Microbispora sp. ZYX-F-249: one gene and its partner. The protein of the gene in region 2 interacts with the protein of the main gene of each other region in a pairwise test. Links are inferred from orthologs where the notes say so. Each region holds a gene or a part of one and is shown on either strand. Other genes may lie near its edges. The genes, in order: rlmN and ftsZ.

Evidence for each region.
Region 1: the proteins of ftsZ (region 2) and rlmN interact in binary tests that used the Escherichia coli proteins (3 or more experiments, as listed by UniProt). The link is inferred for Microbispora sp. ZYX-F-249 from one-to-one orthologs.

The regions. Positions count from the first base shown.
Region 1 is NZ_JBDJAW010000041.1:42,565-45,736, forward strand. Bases 153-3,014 are described here. They hold rlmN (dual-specificity RNA methyltransferase RlmN), read right to left. Parts: upstream 2,211-3,014; coding sequence 1,095-2,210; downstream 153-1,094. Other genes in these bases: AAH991_RS33085 (ABC transporter ATP-binding protein), read left to right, coding at 153-417; AAH991_RS33090 (hypothetical protein), read left to right, coding at 414-1,085; AAH991_RS33100 (suppressor of fused domain protein), read left to right, coding at 2,315-3,014. Outside these bases: more of AAH991_RS33085, read left to right, coding at 1-152; more of AAH991_RS33100, read left to right, coding at 3,015-3,172.
Region 2 is NZ_JBDJAW010000024.1:87,689-90,809, reverse strand. The notes cover bases 33-2,843. They hold ftsZ (cell division protein FtsZ), read right to left. Parts: upstream 2,260-2,843; coding sequence 805-2,259; downstream 33-804. Other genes in these bases: AAH991_RS26030 (cell division protein FtsQ/DivIB), read right to left, coding at 2,508-2,843; AAH991_RS26040 (YggS family pyridoxal phosphate-dependent enzyme), read right to left, coding at 73-777. Outside these bases: more of AAH991_RS26030, read right to left, coding at 2,844-3,121. UniProt on the Escherichia coli protein: Essential cell division protein that forms a contractile ring structure (Z ring) at the future cell division site. The regulation of the ring assembly controls the timing and the location of cell division.

The DNA of each region.
Region 1 (3,172 bases), on a different replicon or contig from region 2:
CGCCTGCCCGACCTGTCCAAGGGCAGCGCGCACAAGGTGGGCCTCGCGCAGGCGCTGCTCGCCGAACCGGGCTTGCTCGTGCTCGACGAGCCCTTCGCCGGGCTCGACGCCGCCACCCGGGCCGAACTTCCCACGATCATCGGGGAGGTCCGCGCGCGCGGCGGGATCGTGGTGGTGAGCGACCACCAGGGCGACCTGCGCGCCTTTCCCGGCCTGCGCCGCTGCGAGGTCCGCGACCACGCCGTACGGGAGCTCGAGCAGGCCGAGGAGACCGGCGAGCCGGCTCTGACCGTGCTGGAGGTGGCGGTGGCCGCGTCGCGGGCGGCGGACCTGGCCGAGCGGCTGCGCGCCGAGGGCTGCGCGGTGCACATCACGGGCCGCACCACGGCCCGCGCCTCCGGGGAGGCCGCCGGATGACATCCGTGATCGCGCTGGCGCGGTTCCGCGTCGCCGGCTACGTCGCCTCCCACCGGGCCCTGCAACCGCTCATCGGACTGCTGGCGCTGCTGGCGATCCTCTACGCGACCGCCGTCCCCGCCGGTCAGGAGATCGCGGCCACCGCGGACTCGGCGGCCATGCTCGTGCCGGTGCTCGCCTGGGCCGCACGCGGCCTGCTCGACACCGAACCCGACGAGCAGCGCAGCGTCGCCCTGTCCGCGCTGGGGCCGAGAGAACTGGTGAGCGGACTGCTGGCGGCGTTCTCGTCGCTGCTCGTCCTGACCGCGGTCGCCGAGGCCGCCCTGCTCTCCCGTCTCGCCGCCTCTCCCACGCTCACCGTGCTCCTGGCCGGGGTGTGGCTGCACCTGCTGTCGGCGGCGGCGGGGCTCACACTCGGGGCGCTGACCAGCCGGCCGATCCTGCCCTCCCCCGCGGTGTCCACCATCGCCCTGATCCTCGGCTACCTGTCGATGCTGGTGATCAGCCTGGCCGGGGGCCGCTGGCTCACCGTGCCGGTCATGGGCTGGATGCGCGACGCCCACCACGGCGTGCTGCTCACCGGGCTGCCCCTGCTCACGGTGCAGTCGCTGCTGTGGCCCGCGATCGGACTGGCGGCCTACGCCTGGCTGCGCCGCACCCGGCCCTGAACCGCGGGATCAGGGCTGGGGCGCGGCGGCGAGCTGCCCGCACGCACCGTCGATCTCCCGCCCCCGGGTGTCCCGTACGGTGACGGCGACGCCGTGGGACTCCAGGCGGCGTACGAACGCCCGCTCGTCCTCGGGGCGCGAGGCGGTCCACTTGGAGCCGGGCGTGGGGTTGAGCGGGATCAGGTTGACGTGCACGAGCTTGTTCTTGAGCAGGCGGCCGAGCAGGTCGGCCCGCCACTCCTGGTCGTTGATGTCCTTGATCAGGGCGTACTCGATGGACACGCGCCGCTTGGTCCTGGCCGCGTAGTCCCACGCCGCGTCGAGCACCTCGGCGACCTTCCACCGCGTGTTGATGGGCACGAGCGTGTCCCTGAGCTCGTCGTCCGGCGCGTGCAGGGAGACGGCGAGCGTCACCGGCAGGCCCTCGTCGGCGAGCTTGCCGATCGCCGGCACCAGGCCGACCGTCGAGACCGTGACCCCGCGCGCAGAGATGCCGAGGCCCTCCGGCGCCGGGTCGACCAGGCGGCGTACGGCGCCGATGACGGCCTTGTAGTTGGCCATCGGCTCGCCCATGCCCATGAAGACCACGTTGGTCACCCGTCCCGGCCCGCCCGGGACCTCGCCGCGGGCCAGCGCCCGGGCGCCCGCGACGACCTGCTCGACGATCTCGGCGGTGGACATGTTGCGGGTGAGCCCGGCCTGGCCGGTCGCGCAGAACGGGCAGTTCATGCCACACCCGGCCTGGGAGGAGACGCACATCGTGACGCGGTCGGGGTAGCGCATCAGGACCGACTCGACCAGCGAGCCGTCGAACAGCTTCCACAGCGTCTTGCGCGTCATGCCGCCGTCACAGGTGATCTCGCGTACGGACGTCAGCAGCGGCGGCATGAGCTGCTCCACCAGCCGCTCGCGCAGCGCCCCCGGCAGGTCGGTCATCTGCTCGGGCGAGCCGGTCAGCCGGGTGAAGTAGTGACGGGAGAGCTGGTCGGCGCGGAACGGCTTCTCCCCCAGCTCCGCCACCGCCGCCCTGCGTTCGGCCATGGTCAGGTCGGCCAGGTGGCGCTGCGGCTTGGCCCGGCGGGGCGCCACGAAGGTCAGCTGCCCGGTCTTCGGCTGCTCGCTCACGCAAAACCCTTTCCATCTCCCGCCGCCATGGTCTTAACGACTGGCGCACGCGGCTTTACATTCTGTCTGGCGGTCGAATCCCGGAGGCGTACGAGAGGTGAGGTGTGGACACCACTGTCGTGCTCACCAGCCCCAACCCCTACGGGAGCCGCACACTGACGATCGAAGCCGACCGGACCTCCTCCGTAGCTTACCTTCGCGACGCGAAGGGGATCGTCCACGGAGCGGTCTGGCTGGCCAACCACGTCCCCGCACCCGCCGAGGCCGATCTCGCCCGGGCGGGCGCCGGGCTGCCGCCGGTGATGCCCGAGGCGCACACCGCGCACCCCTCCGGCCGGCCGCCCCTCGACGCGGAGGCGCTGTCGGTGCTGTGGTTCGAGGAGGGCGACGGCGTCGCCCTGTACGAGAACGACACGCTCCTGGCGGTCATTCCGGCGTGGGCCGACCTGGAGCGCGGCATGCCCGGGTACGCGCGCGACGCCGTCGGGGAGTCGCCGTTCGCCTGGCCCCTCGGCGAGGCGCTGGAGGGCCTGTCGCCCCGGGTGGCCAAGGCCCGCGCGTACTGGCAGTGGCGGCAGGCGGAGGGCAGCTGGGCCACCTACCAGCAGTTCGTGCTCGGCCACCTCGACGGCAGGCTCGGACCGCCGGGTCGTTACTGGGACGTCGGCGGCGACCGGTTCCCCATGGTCGGGGTCAGCGAGCGGCCGCCCACGTTCACCCGGGACTACACGGTCCTGTCCACCGTGGGCATGAGCTGCCAGCGGATGCCCGCCGCGGAGATGTACGACACGGCGTGCCGGGTGGAACTCGCGCTGGCGACCAGGCAGGATCCGAGGGTCGCCGCACGACTGTTCGCCTGGCTGGGGCAGTATCCGTGGCGCTCGGTGACGTGGCTGGGGCACGGGCACACGGCCCGCTGGTTCCAGAAGCCGGTCACGTTCCCGCTGGACGGCGGGCACCAG
Region 2 (3,121 bases):
CGTACCCCCCTTTGAGCTCACCGCTGATCGACCTCTACCTGAGCGCGGACACCATGGTCCACTTGGGGGACATTACCTGACGAAGGGCTTTCTGCGGCCGAGCAACGCCGTACCGACTCGCAGGTGTGTCGCGCCATTCATCACAGCCTGAGGGATGTCTCCACTCATTCCGGCCGATATCACGTCCGCGGCGGGATGCTCCTCGCGCACGCGCCCGGCGACGGCGCGCAGCCGGGCGAACGCGGCGGCCGGGTCCTCCCCCAGCGGCGCGACCGCCATGACCCCCCGCAGGCGCAGCCCCTCCGCCTTGGCGACGAGCCCGGCGAGCGCCGGCACCTCCTCCGGCGCGGCGCCGCCCCGTCCCGCCCCCTCGCCCAGCCCGACCTGGACGAGGCAGTCCACCTCGCGCCCCGCGCGCACGGCCTCGCGGCTGAGCGCGTCCACCAGGCGGGAGCGGTCCACCGAGTGGACCATGTGGGCGTAGGAGACGACCGAGCGGGCCTTGTTGGACTGCAGCTGGCCGATGAAGTGCCAGGTGAGGCCGAGACCGGCGCACTCGGCCGCCTTGGCCGCCGCCTCCTGGTCGCGGTTCTCGCCGACGTGCGACACGCCCAGCTCCGCGAGCAGCCGCACGTCGGAGGCCGGGTACGTCTTCGTCACCGCGATCAGGGTGATATCCGACCGCGACCGGCCCGCGGCCCGGCAGGCGTCCTCGACACGCCGCTCCACCTCGGCCAGGGCCGCGGCCAGCTCCTCGCGCCGGTCACCCACGGACAGCGCCCCCGGCCGTACGGACGTGCAGGGTCACTTGAGGAAGTCCGGCACGTCGAGCTCCTCCTCCTGCTCCTCGAACACGACCGGACGCCGGGGACCCGGCTGGGTGGTCCTGGAGGTGATCGGGGTCGGCGGCTCGGGAGCGGGGCGCGGGATCGACAGCGGCCCGGTGGCGCCCTGGTCGCGTCCGCCGTCGGCCTGCGCGTCGCGCGGGAACGGCGTGACCGGGTCGGCCTGCTGGGCCTGCGGCGCGGCCGCCGCCTGCTGGACCGGCTGGCTCACGGGCTGCGCCGGCGGCGCCGGGGGGGCCGAATGCGCGTTCACCGGAAGCTGGGTCACCGGCGGCGCGGCGTTCGCGGGCTGCGCCTGCGCGGGGGCGGGCTGCGCCGCGCCCACCGTGCCGCCGACCGGCCGCACGGGCGGCTGCGCGGGCTCCGGCTTGGCCGGGGCGGACGCGGGACGGGCCGCCGGCGCGGCCTGCGCGGGCCGGGACGACTGCTGGGGCCGCGACAGCGGCGCGGCCGCCGGCTTGGCCGGCGCGGGCTCGTCGAACCCGGCCGCGATGACCGTGACGCGCACCTCGTCGCCGAGGGCGTCGTCGATGACCGTGCCGAAGATGATGTTGGCGTCGGGCGCGGCGGCGTTGCTGACGAGCTGGGCCGCCTCGTTGATCTCGAACAGGCCCAGGTCGGAGCCGCCCGCGATGGACAGCAGCACGCCGTGGGCGCCGTCGATGCTCGCCTCCAGCAGCGGGCTGGAGACCGCCATCTCGGCGGCGGCGACCGACCGGTCGTCGCCCCTGGCGTGGCCGATGCCCATGAGGGCCGAGCCCGCGCCGGACATGACCGACTTCACGTCGGCGAAGTCCAGGTTGATCAGACCGGGCGTGGTGATGAGGTCGGTGATGCCCTGCACACCGGACAGCAGCACCTGGTCGGCGGCCTTGAACGCGTCGAGCACGCTCACCTGGCGGTCGGAGATCGACAGCAGCCGGTCGTTCGGAATGACGATCAGCGTGTCGACCTCCTCGCGGAGGGTCTCGATGCCGGCCTCGGCCTGCATGGCCCGGCGCTTGCCCTCGAAGCTGAAGGGCCGGGTGACCACGCCTATCGTGAGGGCGCCGAGCGAACGGGCGATGCTGGCCACCACCGGCGCGCCGCCGGTTCCGGTGCCGCCGCCCTCGCCCGCGGTCACGAAGACCATGTCGGCGCCCTTGAGGACCTCCTCGATCTCCTCCCGGTGGTCCTCGGCGGCCTTGCGGCCCACCTCCGGGTTGGCGCCCGCGCCGAGGCCCCGGGTGAGCTCGCGCCCCACGTCGAGCTTCACGTCGGCGTCACTCATCAGCAGCGCCTGGGCGTCAGTGTTTATGGCGATGAACTCGACGCCCTTGAGTCCCTCTTCGATCATCCGGTTGACGGCGTTCACTCCGCCGCCGCCGATGCCGACGACCTTGATGACCGCGAGGTAGTTCTGCGGTGCTGCCACGACGAGGGGCCTTTCCGCTCGTTTGCGTTTCATGCGGGCATGGCCCGCGTGTCTTCTGAACTCTCACCCTCAAGTTGAGATTTAGAGTTATGTCAACCTGAGGATTGATACGGACAGTAGGGTTGCGCGTCCCCCAGGGTCAACTAACCGCGCCGCAAGGCCGTCCGGCGTGTCGCGGGCTGTCCCATTCGCACGATGCCCCGTCCTGAGCCGGATTCGGATCATGCGTTCCCGGCCCGTGAGATTTCTCACCTGACCGTCACCACCTGCGGCGAGCTGACATCGTAGCTGGTGCCCGGCTTGGCGAGCGCGGCGAGCAGGACACGTCCCTTCTGCGCCGAGCGCCCCGCGTCCCCCCAGATCACCGTACGGCCGTCCGTGAGCTTGAGCGTGATCGACCGGGGCGACGGGACGCGCAGCTCCCGCAGGCGCTCCAGCACGCGCTCGGGCAGCGCCCGCAGCACGGTGAGCCCGGCCCTGGTGGCGGGATCGTCCGCGGCCGCCCGCTGGACGCGCAGCACCGGCAGCCGGGGCGGGGCCACGGTGACCTGCTGCAGCACGACGCCGTACCGGTCGATCACCGCGGTCGTCGGGCCCATGGGCACGGCGGCGGCGGGGACGCGCTCGACCACGCTGACGCGCAGCGTCCCGGGCCAGCCGCGGTCGACCGCGGCCGACTCGACCGCCCGCATCGCCCGCAGCCGCCGTTCGACCTCGGCGAGGTCCACGGTGGCGAGCGGGGTGCCGGTGCGCACCCCCGCGGCCTGGCGCAGCTGCTCGGCGGGGATCCGGCTGTTGCCGGTGATCTCGACCTCCCGCACGCCGAGGACGGGCGAGAAGAACACGACCCACGTGGCGACGC